One region of the Thermomonas sp. XSG genome, then DNA from elsewhere that is predicted to be linked to it. Evidence: riboswitches for the same ligand, from Rfam matches in the RefSeq annotation. Region 1 holds a riboswitch; the other holds the start of a gene.

The links. Region 1 has a riboswitch for thiamine pyrophosphate ahead of ICG51_RS02770 (TonB-dependent siderophore receptor). Riboswitches for the same ligand answer to the same signal wherever they lie in the genome.
Region 2: linked by a shared signal. The riboswitch ahead of thiC (phosphomethylpyrimidine synthase ThiC) and the one ahead of ICG51_RS02770 (TonB-dependent siderophore receptor) in region 1 are both predicted to bind thiamine pyrophosphate.

Annotation. Positions count from the first base shown of each region.
Region 1 is NZ_CP061497.1:602,612-610,696, forward strand. It holds gene ICG51_RS02755 (DUF6491 family protein) at 1-249, opposite strand, end outside; tRNA gene ICG51_RS02760 (tRNA-Phe) at 392-467, shown strand; gene ICG51_RS02765 (phosphotransferase) at 549-1,685, shown strand; TPP riboswitch at 1,726-1,821, shown strand; gene ICG51_RS02770 (TonB-dependent siderophore receptor) at 1,880-4,045, shown strand; gene pnuC (nicotinamide riboside transporter PnuC) at 4,042-4,638, shown strand; gene ICG51_RS02780 (hypothetical protein) at 4,642-4,878, opposite strand; tRNA gene ICG51_RS02785 (tRNA-Leu) at 4,986-5,070, opposite strand; gene secG (preprotein translocase subunit SecG) at 5,127-5,525, opposite strand; gene tpiA (triose-phosphate isomerase) at 5,546-6,292, opposite strand; gene ICG51_RS02800 (2-oxoglutarate and iron-dependent oxygenase domain-containing protein) at 6,303-7,256, opposite strand; gene glmM (phosphoglucosamine mutase) at 7,299-8,085, opposite strand, start outside.
Region 2 is NZ_CP061497.1:1,720,395-1,728,479, forward strand. It holds gene ICG51_RS08040 (primosomal protein N') at 1-377, shown strand, start outside; gene tal (transaldolase) at 432-1,373, shown strand; gene ICG51_RS08050 (trimeric intracellular cation channel family protein) at 1,602-2,222, shown strand; gene ICG51_RS08055 (DUF1203 domain-containing protein) at 2,231-2,698, opposite strand; gene rpoH (RNA polymerase sigma factor RpoH) at 2,832-3,698, opposite strand; TPP riboswitch at 3,905-4,006, shown strand; gene thiC (phosphomethylpyrimidine synthase ThiC) at 4,076-5,884, shown strand; gene ICG51_RS08070 (FAD-dependent oxidoreductase) at 5,881-6,849, shown strand; gene thiS (sulfur carrier protein ThiS) at 6,846-7,046, shown strand; gene ICG51_RS08080 (thiazole synthase) at 7,048-7,818, shown strand; gene ICG51_RS08085 (thiamine phosphate synthase) at 7,815-8,085, shown strand, end outside.

The DNA of each region.
Region 1 (8,085 bases):
TGGCGAGCCGCTGGTCCACTGCAGGCAGGGCCCGGACAGGCGCAGCAGCCAGCTTTCATTGGGACGCATCTGCAGGACCACATGCTGGTCGTCGATGCGATCCCAGCCCATCGGATCGAGGTAGCGGATCTGGTTCACCGGCGCGCCTGCGTGCTGCTGGTACAGGGCCAGTCGTTCGGTATCGCTGAGCCGGCCGGTCGCGCAGGCCGTCAGCCCGAGGGCGATTGCAGCGGCAATAATCGCTTTCATGGCGTTCTCCTGACCAGTGGATACCCGCCATCATCATCCCCTGAAGCGGAACGCCTGCCTAACGGTCCGGCCGCCCCCGCGACGGAAATGGCTTGCCCAACTGCCCGGCGATCCGTATCATGCGCGGCTCGCAACACAGCATGGCTCGGTAGCTCAGTTGGTAGAGCAGGGGATTGAAAATCCCCGTGTCGGCGGTTCGATTCCGTCCCGAGCCACCATTGCAACGCCCAGTCCCCACCAGACTGGGCGTTTTGCATTGTGGACACACCGGCACGATCCGCGCCGGAGCGAGGGCCGCCATGACCGCCAGCAACCACCCCCTGCACGGCTGGGACAGCGACCAGATCGCCCGCTACCGTCCGCGGCTCGAGGACGCCGACGTGGCCACGCTGCTGGCGCGCTTTCCGGACCTGCTCGGGCCCACCCGGATCCTCTGGCGCAGCCCGCGCCCGTTCTCGGCGGTAGCCCGGGTACAAACACCGGTGGGCGAGGTCTTCGTCAAGCGCCAGCACCGGTGCGTACGCACCCCCGTCGCGTTGGGCGAGGAGCATGCACTGCTCGCACATCTGCGCCGCCGCGACATCGCGGTTCCGCGGGTGCTGGCCGACGTCGACGGCATGACCGCCATCCCGATGGGCGAATGGGTGTACGAAGTCCAGGCACCGGCCGCCGGCATCGACCTCTACCGCGACACCCCCTCATGGACACCGCTGCGCCAGCTCGGGCACGCCCGCCACGCCGGCCGCATGCTGGCGCGCCTGCACCAGGCCGCGGCGGACTTCGGTGCAATGCAGCGCAGTGCCACCCGGCTGGTCGCCCGCGATGACGCCCTGCGCGCACCGGATCTGCATGCCGCGGTGGAATCGCAGTGGGCTTGGCGTCCGGGACTGGCGGCCTACCTCGCCGGCCGCGACGGCTGGCGCGGGGAGCTCGCCCCGCTCGCGGCGCGCCACCGCAGCCTGCAGCCGCGCCTCGCGGCGCTGCCGCGGCTGTGGACGCACGGCGACTGGCACGCCTCCAACCTCTGCTGGACCGACGCGGGTGACGACGCCGACGTGGCCACCGTGCTCGATTTCGGCCTGTGCGCGCCGACCTTCGCCCTGTACGACCTGGCCACCGCCATCGAGCGCAACGCCATCGCCTGGCTGCAGCTGGAGCGCGGCATGGAGGCGATCCATCCGGTAACGGCGCGGGAAGTGATCACCGGCTATGCCGAGGTGCTGCCGCTGTCGCAGGCGCAGCGCGACCTGCTCGCCGACCTGCTGCCGCTGGTGCACATCGATTTCGCACTGTCGGAAATCGATTGTTACCAAGGCGCGTTCGGCGCACGCACGCAGGCTGACCAGGCCTGGGGCAGCTTCCTGCTGGGCCACGCGGCCTGGTTCGAAACCGCGCCGGGACTGGCTTTGCTGGCGTCGATCCGCGACCCCGACTGAGCCGATGCTGGCCCGACTGCGGCCGTTCATGGTTCAATGTCGGGAGAAGCGGGGGTGCCCGGCGTTGCCGGGCTGAGAGAGTCCCTTGGAACCTGATCCGGTTTGCACCGGCGTAGGGAGCTTGATTCGAACAGCCACGTCCCGTGCGTGCGGCTGTTCGCCGTCGCTTCGCTCTCCCTCCTGAGACGACGACGATGAAATCCCTGCGCACCGCCCCCCTGTTGCTCGCCCTGCTGCCGCTGCTGGCCACCGCTGCGCCGGCCGACGAGGCCGATGGCCAGTCGAAGATCACCCGCCTCGCGCCGGTCCGCGCCACCACCGATGCCGACGACAAGACCCGCGATGCCGGCATCGACGGCTGGGGCAATGCCACGCCGCGCGACACCCCCGCCGCCATCCACGTGGTGGGTCGCCAGCAGCTGGACGACCGCCAGGTCCGCACCCTCAGCGAACTGGCGCGCGAGGACGCTTCGCTGGGCGACAACTACGCGCCGGTGGGCTACTACCAGAACATCGCCATCCGCGGCTTCGCGCTGGATGCCGGCACCGGCTATCGCGCCAACAACCTGGCCATGACCGGCGAGCAGGCCATCGCGCTGGAAGACAAGCAGCAGGTCGAGGTCCTGAAGGGTCTGGCCGGCCTGACCGCGGGTGTGATGGAGCCCGGTGGCGTGGTGAACTTCGTCAGCAAGCGCCCGGACGAGGTGCGCGATCTGACGCTGGGCACCGACTCGCGCGGCTCGCGCTACGTGGCCGTGGACGTCGGCGGTTGGCTGAGCCCGACCTTCGGCCTGCGCGCGAACGTGGCGTGGGAGGACATGCATTCGCACGTCCGCCACGCCGACGGCCGACGCAATTTCTACGCGCTGGCCGCGGACTGGAAGATCGCCCCCGGCACCACGCTGGAGCTGGACAGCAACTACCAGACCAGCGCGCAGCGCTCGGTCTCCGGCTACCAGCTGCTCGGCGGCACCGCGCTGCCCCAAGACCCGGATCCCACGCTGATGCTGGGCTACCAGCCCTGGCAGCAGCCGGTGTCGATCCGCGCCAGCAACACCAGCGCGCGCCTGCGTCATGCGCTGGGCGAAGACTGGACGCTGCGCGTGGCCGCCGGCCGCAGCCGCAGCGTGATCGACGACAACGTCGCCTTCGCCTACGGCTGCTGGTACGTCGACGCCTGCTGGAGCGGCAGCCCCCCCTGGTACTTCGGCCCGGACGGCAGCTACGACATCTACGACTACCGCAACCCGGACGACACCCGCACCGGCGACAACGCCCGCCTCAGCCTGGAGGGCCGCTTCCAGACCGGCGGCGTGGGGCACGCGCTGAGCATCGGCGCCAGCGCCTTCCACCGCAGCATCGATCGCCACCGCAACGTCAACGAGTACGTGGGCAGCTGGAACATCGCCGACGGCGATCCGCCCGCCTTCGCGCCCTCGCCCGAACAGATCGGCCCCAAGGTGCGCCGCCTCGACAGCTGGCAGCGCAGCGGCTTCGCGATGGACCGGCTGGCGCTGGGCGACCGCTGGCAACTGCTGCTGGGTGCGCAGTTCGTGCGCCTGCACGAGCGCGCGCGCAACAAGGCCGGCGCGATCGAGCGCGAAACCCGGCTGTCGCAGACCCTGCCGCAGGTCGCGCTGCTGTGGCAGCCGGACCCGGCGACCCGCGTGTACGCAAGTTTCAGCAAGGGACTGTCGCTGGGCAAGGAAGCCCCCTACTGGACCAGCAACGACGGTGCGATGCTGGCACCGCGGATCACCCGCCAGCTGGAAGCCGGCGTGAAGTACCGCTTGGGCGAGCGGCTCGACCTCGATGCCAGCCTGTTCCGCATCCGCCAGCCCTACCAGTACGCGCAGCCGGATGCGTCCGCCGCCGGCTTCACCTTCGTCCAGCGCGGCGATGAAGTGCACGACGGCCTGGAGCTGTCCGCCAACGGCCGCCTGACCGGGGCGCTGGGCGTCAACGCCAGCGTCGCGGTGATCCGCGCGCAGGCGGAAGGCACCGGCACTGCGGCGTTCGACGGCCAACAGGTGGTCAACGTGCCGCGCATGCGCGCCAGCCTGCACCTCGACTACACGCTGCCGGCGATGCCGCGGCTGGCGCTGCTGGCGGGCTGGCGCCATGCCGCCGCCAATCCGGCCACGCCGGACGGCGCGGTGGAGGTGCCCGCCTACGACGTGTTCGACACCGGCCTGCGCTACACCGGCCAGCTGCGCGAACGCGCGTTCGTGGTGCAGCTGGGGATCGACAACCTGTTCAACCGCAGCTACTGGCGCGACACCGGCAGCTCGCTGGGCGACAACTACCTGTTCCCGGGCGCGCCGCGGCTGGCGCGCCTGACGGTGCGCATGGGCCTGTGATCACCTTCCACGAAACCGCCGCGGCCGTCCTCAGCGCCAGCGCCGTGTGGCTGACCACGCGGCGCAGCCCCTGGTGCTTCCCGGTCGGGCTGCTGTCGGTATCGGTCTACATCTGGGTGTATGCCGGCGCGCGGCTGTATTCGGAAGTGCTGCTGCAGTGCTTCTGGGTGGTGATGCTGGTGTCAGGCTGGCTGCGATGGCTGCGCAACCTGGATGCCACCGGCCATGTGCGGGTGGCATCGCTGGACGCGCGTTCGGCCGGCATCCACCTGCTGGCCGGGCTGGCCGGCGGGCTGGCGCTGGGCTACACCATGCATACCTACACGAACGCCGCCCTGCCCTGGCTGGACGCCATGCTCACCGCGTTCAGCCTGGTCGGGCAGTTCTGGCAGAACCGCCGCCATATCGCCGCGTGGTGGATGTGGATCGCGGTCGATGTGGTGTACATCGGCATGTTCGCGAACAAGCAGCTGTTCGTCACCGCCGTGCTCTATGTCGGCTTCGTGGGGCTTGCCGCGAAGGGCCTGCGCGACTGGCGGCGGGCGGCACGGCAGCAGACGCGCACGGACACCGCGCAAGTGGCGTCGGGCTGAGCTTCAGAACCCTTCCACCCCCGGCTCCCAAGGGTCGGCCTCCAGCAGCATCGCCCGCAGGCCGTCCTCATCCAGCCCCGCCAACAAGGCCATGGCTTCGGCCATGGTCGATACCTGCAGCGCGCGGCGACGGATCATGCCCGACTGCATCGGGCTGAAGACCAGCATGATGTTGCCGTAGGAGCCATCCAGCAACGCCGCCTGCCAGTGCTGCCCGTGGGAATCCTCGAAACTGCGCATGGCCGCTGCCACATCCGGATGACCGGCGACAGTCTAGCCCCACCCCCCGGTTCCGGGCCGGATCGCGCCCAAGAAAAAACCCCGCCGTAGCGGGGTTTTTTTTGGATTGGTGCCCAAGAGGGGACTCGAACCCCTACGACCTAAATCGCTACCACCTCAAGGTAGTGCGTCTACCAATTCCGCCACCTGGGCAAATTTTCCGGCCTTTCGACCGCGGACCGCAATTCTAGAACGTGTTGCGCCGGCCGTCATTGGCCCGGTGCGGGTGCCGGCTGGGCCGGTGGGACCTCCGCTGCGGGCGGCTGCGCGGCGGCAGTCGGCACCTGCGCGGTCGGCACCTGGGCAGCCGGCTGCGCCGGAGCCTGCTGGGCCATCACGCCGAGATCGGCCTTAGCCGGACCCTGGCGGTTGGCCTGCCGGCTGGCGTACATGGCCATGCCCATGCTGATGACGAAGAACGTGATCGCCAGCCACTTGGTGCTCTTGCTCAGGAAGTTGGACGCGCCCCGCGCACCGAACACGGTGGCCGAGGCGCCGCCGCCGAAACCGGAACCGGCCGAGGCGCCAGCCCCCTGCTGCAGCAGCACGAAGGCGATGATGGCGATTGCCACCAGCACGTACACGATCTGGATGAATTGCAGCAACATCTGCGCGTTCTCTTGGGTGTTCAGGCCGCCGCGCGGGCGATGGCCAGGAAATCCGCGGCAGCCAGCGAGGCGCCGCCGATCAGCCCGCCGTCCACGTCGGCCTGGGCGAACAGGCTGGCCGCGTTGTCGGGCTTGACGCTGCCGCCGTACAGCAGGGGCAGCGAATCGGCAATTCTAGCATCCAGCGCGGCGATTTGGCTACGAATGAAGGCGTGCACGGCCTGCGCCTGCTCCGGGCTGGCAGTACGGCCGGTGCCGATCGCCCACACCGGTTCATAGGCCACCACCGCGTTGGCGAACGCGGCCACCCCGGCCAGCGCCAGCACCGGCGACAGCTGCGCGGCGATCACGTCCTCGGTGCGGCCGGCCTCGCGCTCTTCCAGGCTCTCGCCCACGCACAGGATCGGCACCAGCCCCGCGGCCTGCGCGGCCGCGAACTTGCGCGCCACCAGCTCGCTGCTCTCGGCGTGGTACTGGCGGCGCTCGGAGTGCCCCACCAGGGTATAGCGCGCACCAACATCGGCCAGCATCGCCGCCGCCACTTCGCCGGTGTAGGCGCCCTTGTCGTGCGCGCTCACGTCCTGCGCGCCGAAAGCCACGCCGTTGCCGTCGAATTTCGCCACCAGCTCGCCCAGATAGGGGTACGGCGGCAGCACCACCAGCTCCACCCCGGCGACGCCGGCTTCGACGATATCGGCGACCAGCGCATGGGCGAATTCGCGGCTGCCCTGCAGCTTCCAGTTGCCGGCGACGAGTTTGCGACGCATGTGACGCTCCTTACTTCAGCTTGATTTCGCGCAGGCGTTCCTGCAGGTAGCCTTCCGCGGTGATCGGCTCCGGATAGCGGCTGGGATTGTCCGGGGTGATGCAGGACGGCAGCACGTCGATCAGGAAATCCGGGTTCGGGTGCAGGAAGAACGGCGTGGAATAGCGCGGCTGGCGCGCCTTCTCCCCCGGCGGATTGACCACCCGGTGGGTGGTGGACGGATACACGTGGTTGGTCAGCCGCTGCAGCATGTCGCCGATGTTGACCACGATGGTGTCGGCATCGGCGGTGAAAGGCACCCACTCGCCCTTGCGCGACAGCACTTCGAGGCCTTCCGCGCTGGCGCCCACCAGCAGGGTGATCAGGTTGATGTCCTCGTGCGCGCCGGCGCGCACGTTGGGGATGTCATCGGTGGTGATCGGCGGATAGTGGATCGGACGCAGGATCGAGTTGCCTGAATCGGTCTTGTCGGCGAAATAGTTCTCCGCCAGCCCGATGTGCAGCGCCAGCGCCGACAGCACTTGCGAGCCCAGCGCATCCAGCGACTGGTAGAGGCCGTAGCCGACCCGCTTGAATTCCGGAATCTCCGCCGGCCACTGGTTTTCCGGCATGTCGGCGGCGTACTTCGAGTCGCGCGGGATCTCCCGGCCGATGTGCCAGAACTCCTTGAGGTCGAAGTGCTTCGAGCCCTTCGCGGTTTCCACGCCGAACGGCGTGTAGCCGCGCGCACCGCCGCCGCCCGCCACGTGGTACTGCTTCTTCACCTCCTCCGGTAGCGCGAAGAACGCCTTGAAGGTGGCATAGGCCTCGTCGATCTGCGCCTGCGGGATGCCGTGGTTGCGGATGCCGGCGAAGCCCCATTCGCGGTAGGCCGCGCCGAGTTCATCGACGAAAGTCTGGCGGTCCGCCGGGCTGGCGGGATGGGTGAAGCGGCGGATGTCGAGGGTGGGGATCTGCTGGGTCATGGTGTTCTTCCTTCCCGCGGACGCGGGAATCGCGGCGTTGGATCAGGCGGCGGCGCGCACGGCGTCGGCCAAGGTAGACAGGGTGGATTCGACCAGCGCGGCGTCGTCGGCTTCGACCGTCACCCGCACCACGGGTTCCGTGCCCGACGGACGCAGGAAGGCGCGGCCGCGGCCCTCGACCGCACGCTGCGCCTGCGCCAGCGCGGCCTGCACGCTGGCCGCTTCGGCCGGCTTGCTGCCGGCGGCAAAGCGCACGTTGACGGTCTTCTGCGGCACCTTGCGCAGATCCTTCAGCGCATCGGCCAGGCCGATGCCGCGGCGCTGCAGCACTTCCAGCACCTGCAGCGCGCTGACGATGCCGTCGCCGGTACTGGCGCGGTCCAGGCACAGGATATGGCCGCTGGCCTCGCCACCCAGCACGCCGTCATGGGCGAGCAGCTGCTGGTGCACGTAGCGGTCGCCGACCTTGGCGCGCACGAACGCGATCCCGCGCGCGGCCAGCGCCTGTTCGAAGCCGAAGTTGGTCATCAGCGTGCCGACCACCGGGCCGCGCAAGCGGCCGGTTTGCTGCCAGTCGCAGGCCAGCACGTAGAGCAGGTCGTCGCCGTCGCAGACGCGCCCCTGCGCATCGACGAACAGCACGCGGTCGCCGTCGCCATCGAAAGCGATGCCCAGCTCGGCGCCGCGCTCGCGCACCCGCGCGGCCAGCGTCTCCGGGTGGGTGGAACCGACGCCCTCGTTGATGTTGACGCCATTGGGCTCGATGCCGATGGCTTCCACCTGCGCCCCCAGTTCCCGCAGCACCAGCGGCGCCAACTGGTAGGTGGCC
Region 2 (8,085 bases), 1.1 Mb from region 1:
CATTGCTGCAGACGCTGGTGGGCGGCGGCTACCACGCCTTCGCCGATGGCGAACTGGCGCTGCGCGAGGCCGCCGGATTCCCGCCATTCGCCCATCTCGCCCTGCTGCGCGCCGAGGCCAAGCGGGCGGAGCTGCCGCTGCAGTTCCTGCAGCTGGCGAAGACGCTGCTGGATAGCAGCGCAATCGAAGTGCACGGTCCGCTGCCCGCTCCCATGCCGCGCCGCGCCGGCTTCGTGCGTTCGCAGCTGCTGCTGGCCGCGCCGGCACGCGCCGCCCTGCATGCGGCGCTGGACGTGGCGGTGCCCGCGCTGTACGCCGCGCCGGACGCGCGGCGGGTGCGCTGGTCGCTGGACGTGGATCCGCTGGACCTGTACTGATCCTTCGCGGTCGCAGTCCTACAATGCGCAGCCCCATGCCGCGCCAGGCCGTCCGTGAAGTCCCAGCTCGAACAGCTCCGCACCCATTCCGCCGTGGTCGCCGACACCGGCGACATCGAAGCCATCGCCCGCTTCATGCCGATGGATGCCACCACCAATCCGTCGCTGCTGCTGAAGGCCGCGGCGCTGCCGGCCTATGCCCCGCATCTGGCGGCCAGCGCGGCGGCGGCCAGCGGTGACGACCCGCTTGGTGACGCCTGCGACAGGCTGGCGGTGGCGATCGGCAGCGAGATCGTCAAGCTGATTCCCGGGCGGGTGTCCACCGAAGTGGATGCGCGCCTGAGCTTCGATACCGAGGCCACCGTGGCACGCGCGCGCCGGCTGGTGCGGCTGTATGCCGATGCCGGGATCGGCAGCGACCGTCTGTTGATCAAGATCGCCGCCACGTGGGAAGGCATCCGCGCCGCCGAACGGCTGGAGCGCGAAGGCATCCACTGCAACCTGACCCTGCTGTTCTCGTTCGCGCAGGCGGTGGCCTGCGCCGAGGCCGGCGTCTACCTGGTCTCCCCCTTCGTCGGCCGCATCCTCGACTGGCACCTGGCCAACGGCATGGCGCCGCCCGCCACGCCGCAGGACGACCCCGGCGTGCAGTCGGTCACGCGCATCTGGCAGCACTACAAGCAGCACGGCTATGACACCGTGGTCATGGGGGCCAGCTTCCGCAACACCGGCCAGGTGCTGGCGCTGGCCGGCTGTGACCGGCTGACCATCTCCCCGGAACTGCTTGCCGAACTGGAGCGCTCGGACGCCCCGGTGACGCGCGCGCTGGATGAGACCGTCCAGCGCCTCGCACCGCCCGCGGCGCTGGACGAGGCCGGCTTCCGCGCCCGCCACGCCGAGGACGCGATGGCGCGCGAGAAGCTGGAGGAAGGCATCCGCAAGTTCGCCGCCGACCAGCAGCAGCTGGAAGCCCTGCTGGCGGCGAAGCTTGGCTGATGCCGCGGTAATGGCGGGCTGGCCGCGCGTGGTGATCGTCGGTGGCGTTTCCCCGGCCTGACGGCATGGTGGTTCCGGCTGCCAGCGCAGCTGTGCTTCCTGATCGGGTTCCGCAACCGGCCGGTGGGGCTGCTCGACTGCTGGTAGGCGTGTTGGAGCCGCCAGCCCCTGGCGCCGATCATCCCCGGTGAGGCCCGCGAGGGGTCGCCGCCGGGGTAAGGTGGCGGCATGTCCACCCTCCTGCTTGTTTTCGACCTGATCGGCACCTTCGTGTTCGCGCTCAGCGGCGGCACCGTGGCGGTGCGTCAGCGGCTGGACCTCTTCGGCGTGCTGGTGCTGTCCTGCGCGGCCGCGGTGTCGGGCGGGATCGTCCGCGATGTCCTGATCGACGCGCATCCGCCGGCCGCGCTGGCCGACTGGCGCTATCTGGTTACGGCGATACTGGCCGGGCTGGTCACGTTCCGCTGGTCCGCTGCGATCGAGCGCCTGCGCAACCCGGTGCAGCTGTTCGACGCCGCGGGACTGGCGCTGTTCGCGGTGCTGGGCACCGGCAAGGCGCTGGCTTTCGGGATGTCGCCGTTCGCCGCGACCCTGCTGGGAATGACGACCGGGATCGGCGGCGGCATCGTCCGCGACCTGCTGGTGGCGCGGGTGCCGGTGGTGCTGCAGGCCGAACTGTACGCGGTGGCGGCATTGGTCGGCGGTGGCGTGGTGGCGCTGGCGGCGGTCCTGCAACTGCCGCAGCAGCCGGCGATGGCGGTCGGTGCGCTTGCCTGTTTCGGGCTGCGCTGGATGGCCCTGCGCCATGGCTGGCAGCTGCCGGTCGCGCGGCCGCGCGAGGACGGCTGAACCCGGCGTCAGGCGCGGTCGCTGCGGCAGGCGTAGCAACCGCGGCGGGCGTTGTGGACGTGCAGGCAGGCGATCCGCGGATCCTGGAAGAAGCGTTCGATCGCGGTCTCCAGCTGCGTCCCCTCGAGCACGTCCGCATCGTGCATCCAGCCATCGGCGTCGTAGCCGCGCACCGACAGCAGGCGTTCGCGTTGCTGCGGCGGGATCGCGTTGCGCACCCGGGCCGTGGCCCGCGCCCCCTCGCGCACGAAGATTGGGCCGCCGCTGCGGTAGGGTGTCGCGGCCGGCTGGTGCTGCCAGTGCAGGAGGAGCAGTGACTCGCCCGGGGCGGCGTCCTCCAAGGTGATCCGGCATGGAAATCCGGGCCTCGCATCGGCACGGATGCGGACGGCGCCGTGTGCGCGCAGCGCGGCATCGCCCAGTCCGAACAGGGGTTCGAAGGGCGCCAGCGGCAGGCCTGAAACGATGTATTCCATGGGTGCCTCGCAGTTCGGGCCGGCCACGATCGCGCCGGACGCCCGTCGTGGCCTCCCGGTTCTTGCGTGGCCGCCGCAAACGCAAACGGCCCGGATCGCTCCGGGCCGTCTTGGTATCGCGTGATGGCGTTGCTTAGGCCGCGAACAGCGCCTTCATCTTCTTCAGCGCATTGGCTTCGATCTGGCGGATGCGCTCGGCGGAGACGCCGTATTCGTCGGCCAATTCCTGCAGCGTGACCTTGCTGTCGGCGTCCAGCCAGCGGCGCCGGATGATGTCGCGCGAGCGGGCGTCGAGCCGGGCCATGCCTTCGCGCAGCACCTCCAGCTGGTCGGCTTCGCTGTCGGCGGATTCATAGGCGGCGGCCGGGTCGGCGTCGTGGGCGACCAGATAGCTGACCGGCGCCGGCGGGGCGTGGTCGTCGTCGGCGTCGTCGGGCGCGTCGAAACCGATGTCGCGGCCGGACAGGCGCGACTCCATCTCCATCACTTCACGCTCGGAGACGTTCAGGTCCTTGGCCACCAGCCGCACTTCCTCCGCATTGAGCCAGCCCAAGCGGGTCTTGCTCTTGCGCAGGTTGAAGAACAGCTTGCGCTGCGCCTTGGTGGTGGCCACCTTCACGATGCGCCAGTTCTTGATGATGAACTCGTGCATCTCGGCGCGGATCCAGTGCACCGCGAAGCTGACCAAGCGCACGCCCACCGAGGGGTCGAAGCGCTTGACCGCCTTCATCAGGCCGATATTGCCTTCCTGGATCAGGTCGCCCAGCTGCAGCCCGTAGCCGCTGTAGCCGCGGGCCACGTGCACAACGAAGCGCAGGTGCGACAGGATCAGCTCCTGCGCCGCGGCGATGTCGTTGTCCTCGCGCAGGCGATGGGCCAGCCGCTGCTCGTCCTCCACCGACAGCACCGGGATCTGGTGCACGCCGCTGATGTAGGCCTCCAGCGAGCCCATGGCGCTGGGGATCGGCAGGTTGTTGGCGACAAGCGCGTTGGTGGTCATGCTGGCTTCCCTCATGCGGCCGATTCTAGCAGTCGCCATTTATGACTGCTGCCCACGCCAGTAGTTCACAGTCGTTTCACCCATGGAACAACGGCAGCGGGTTTCCGTTCAGGAAACCACGGCGTATCCAGACGAGCTGGGGGCGTTGCATAGGGTCTGCAAGCCCGGTGCGCGCTTGACAGCGTGAAGGCCTCCACCGATCCTGCGCCCATTCCGAGGGGAGCCCCGTACGGGGCTGAGAAAGCGTCGAGCTGACCCTTGCACCTGATCCGGGTCATGCCGGCGTAGGAACGGAAAACCACATGCAGCGCGCGCCGCGCTGCGTGCCGTTGCAGCGTCAACTCCCGGATCTCCCGCGTTTCACGAGGAGGAGATCCATGCAGCCGTCCGATACCCGCCCGGGCACCGTCACCACCGGCCCGATCCGCGGCTCTCGCAAGGTCTACCTGTCGCCGCCCGGCCACCCCGGCCTGCGCGTGCCGCTGCGCGAAATCGCGCTGGACGACCCGCAGACGCCCCGCCTGCACCTGTACGACACCTCCGGCCCCTACACCGAAGACGGCGTCGCCATCGACCTGGCCGCCGGGCTGCCGCCAGTGCGTGAAGATTGGCTGGCCGCGCGCGGCTTCGAGGCCATCGAAGGGCGCAGGGTGCGTCCCGAGGACAACGGGTTTGCCAGCGGCGAGCGGCTGGTGGCGCCCTGTCCGGCGGCGCGCACGCTGCGCCGCGGCGCTGACGGGCAGCCGGTGACCCAGCTGGAGTTCGCGCGCGCCGGCATCGTCACCGAGGAAATGGTCTATGCCGCCCATCGCGAAAACCTGGGCCGCATCGCCGCCAGCGACGAGGAGGAGCGCCGCCTGGCCGAAGGCGAATCCTTTGGCGCGGCGCTGCCAGCGTTGGTGACGCCGGAATTCGTGCGCGAAGAGATCGCCCGCGGCCGCGCCATCCTGCCGGCCAACATCAACCATCCCGAGCTCGAGCCGATGGTGATCGGCCGCAACTTCCTGGTGAAGGTCAACGCCAACATCGGCAACTCGGCACTGTCCTCCGGCGTGGCCGAGGAGGTGGAGAAGCTGGTGTGGTCGATCCGCTGGGGCGCGGACACGGTCATGGACCTGTCCACCGGCCGCAACATCCACAACCTGCGCAGCTGGATCCTGCGCAACGCGCCGGTGCCGATCGGCACGGTGCCGCTGTACCAGGCGCTGGAAAAGGTCGGCGGCGACCCGGCCAAGCTGGATTGGGAGGTGTTCAAGGACACCCTGATCGAACAGGCCGAGCAGGGCGTGGATTACTTCACCATCCATGCCGGGGTGCGGCTGGCGCATGTGCCGCTGACCTCGAAGCGGGTCACCGGGATCGTCTCCCGCGGCGGATCGATCCTGGCGCGCTGGTGCCTGCGCTATCACCGCGAGAATTTCCTCTACGAACGCTTCGACGAGATCTGCGACATCCTGCGCCGTTACGACGTCGCCTTCTCACTGGGCGACGGGCTGCGCCCCGGCAGCATTGCTGACGCCAATGACGCCGCCCAGTTCGCCGAACTCGATACCCTCGGCGAGCTGACCAAAGTGGCCTGGGACAAGGGCTGCCAAGTGATGGTGGAAGGCCCCGGCCACGTGCCGATGCACAGGATCCGCGACAACATGACGCGCCAGCTGGAGGTCTGCAGCGACGCGCCGTTCTACACCCTGGGCCCGCTGACCACCGATGCCGCGCCCGGCCACGACCACCTGACCTCGGCGATCGGCGCGGCGATGATCGGCTGGTTCGGCACCGCGATGCTCTGCTACGTCACCCCCAAGGAGCACCTGGGCCTGCCCGACCGCGACGACGTCAAGACCGGCGTGATCAGCTACAAGGTTGCCGCCCACGCCGCCGACCTGGCCAAGGGCCATCCGGCCGCGCAGGCGCATGACGACGCGCTGTCGCGGGCGCGCTTCGCATTCCGCTGGGAAGACCAATTCAACCTCTCGCTGGATCCCGACACCGCGCGCGCCTACCACGACGCCACCCTGCCCAAGGACGCGCACAAGAGCGCGCATTTCTGCTCGATGTGCGGGCCCAAGTTCTGCTCGATGCAACTCAGCCACGAGCTGCGCGACGCGGCTGATGCCGGGATGCAGGCGAAGTCGGCGGAGTTCGTCGCCGCCGGTGGCGAGCTGTACGTGGACGCCGCGCCGTGAGCGCGCGCGTCACCGTGCTGGGCGCCGGCGTGGCCGGCCTGGCGGCCGCATTGGAGTTGGCCCGGGCGGGTGCCGAGGTGGAGGTGCTGGAAGTCGGCATGCAGCCCGGCGGCGAGGCTGCCAGCCGCTTTGCCGGCGGCATGCTGGCGCCGTGGTGCGAATGCGTCAGCGCTGAACCGCTGGTGGCCGAACTGGGCCGGCAGGCGCTGGACTGGTGGCCGCGGCAGTACCCCGGCACCGTCCGCAACGGCACGCTGGTATTGGCCGCTGCGCGCGATGCCGGCGAGCTGGAAGCCTTTGCCCAGCGCAGCGACAACTACCGCCGGCTGGACGCCGACGGCGTGGCCGCACTCGAGCCGGAACTGGCCGGGCGGTTCCGCCAGGGCCTGTTCTTCGCCGACGAAGCGCACCTGGATCCGCGCGCGGCGCTGGCGGCACTGGTGGCGCGGTTGCAGCCACTCGGCGTTGCCATCCACTACGGCGTGGACGCGAGCAAGGTGCCAGGCGATGGCCGGACCGTGCTCGACTGCCGCGGCTACGCCGCCCGCGACCGCCTGCCGGAACTGCGCGGCGTGCGCGGCGAGATGCTGCTGCTGCACAGCGACGATGTGCAGTTCGCGCGACCGATCCGCCTGCTGCATCCGCGCGGCATGCACTACCTGGTGCCGCGCGGCGGTGGCGATTACATGCTGGGCGGCAGCATGCTGGAAAGCGATGATGCCGGCGCGACCAGCGCGCGTTCGGTGATGGAGCTGCTCAACGCCGCTTACGCGCTGCACCCGGCGCTGGCCGAAGCGCGCATCCTCGAACTGGGCCACGGCCTGCGCCCGGCCTTCCCCGACAACCTGCCGCGGCTTGAGCAGCGCGACGGTCGCTGGCATCTGAACGGGCTGTTCCGCCACGGCTACCTGTTGGCACCAGCGCTGGCGCAACAGGCCGCGGTGCGCCTGTTGGAGGCGGCGTGATCCAGCTGCAGGTCAACGGCGAAACCCGCCCCATCGAAGCCGCCACGCTGGCGCAGGCGCTGCTCGAGCTGGGCTATCACGAAGCGCATGTGGCCACCGCCCTCAACGGCGTGTTCGTGGCCGCCGGTCAGCGCGCCGCGCAGCGGTTGTGCGAAGGCGACGCGCTGGAAATCCTCGCCCCGATGCAGGGAGGTTGAGATGCAGGTGTACGACATCGAACTGGGCTCGCGTCTGTGGCTGGGCAGCGCACGCTATCCCTCGCCGGCGATCCTGTCCAAGGCAGTGCGCGGCGCGGACTGCGACGTGGTGACGGTGTCGCTGCGCCGCGAAAACGCCCGGGCAGGCGCCGGCCAGGCGTTCTGGTCGCTGATCGGCGACCTCGGCGTGCGGGTGCTGCCCAATACCGCCGGCTGCCATTCGGTGAATGAGGCCGTCACCACCGCGCAGATGGCGCGCGAGCTGTTCGGCACGCGTTGGATCAAGCTGGAAGTGCTGGGTGAAGGCGAGCTGCTGCAGCCGGACGTGTTCGGGCTGGTGGAGGCCGCGCGGATCCTCTGCGACGACGGCTTCGATGTGTTTCCGTACACCACCGCCGACCTCGGCGTGGCCGACCGCCTGCTCGAGGCGGGCTGCCGCGTGCTGATGCCGTGGGGCGCGCCGATCGGCAGCGGTCGCGGGCTGTCCGATCCGTTCGCGCTGCGCGCGCTGCGTGCGCGCTTCCCCGACGTGCCGATGGTGGTGGACGCCGGCCTCGGCCTGCCCTCGCACGCAGCGGCGGCGATGGAGCTGGGTTTCGACGCAGTGCTGGCCAACACCGCGGTGGCGCTGGCCGCCGACCCGGTGCGGATGGCACGCGCATTTGCCGATGCGGTGCGCGCCGGCCACGCCGCGCATGCCGCGGGGCCGATGCCGGTGCGCGACTTTGCCGAGCCGTCCACGCCCGTCATCGGCCAGGCCTGGCGCGCATGAGCCGGCTCGATCCGTTCTACCCGGTAGTCGACGGCGCCGCATGGGTGCAGCGTCTGCTGCCGCTGGGGACGAAGCTGGTGCAGCTGCGGATCAAGGACGCCACGCAGGCGCAACTGCAAACGGAGATCCATGCCGCGCTGGCCGCCTGCCGCGCACACGCCGCGCAGCTGGTAGTCAACGACCACTGGCAGCTGGCGCTGGAGGCCGGCGCGGACTTCGTCCACCTCGGCCAGGAAGACCTCGATGAGGCCGACCTGCCGGTGCTGC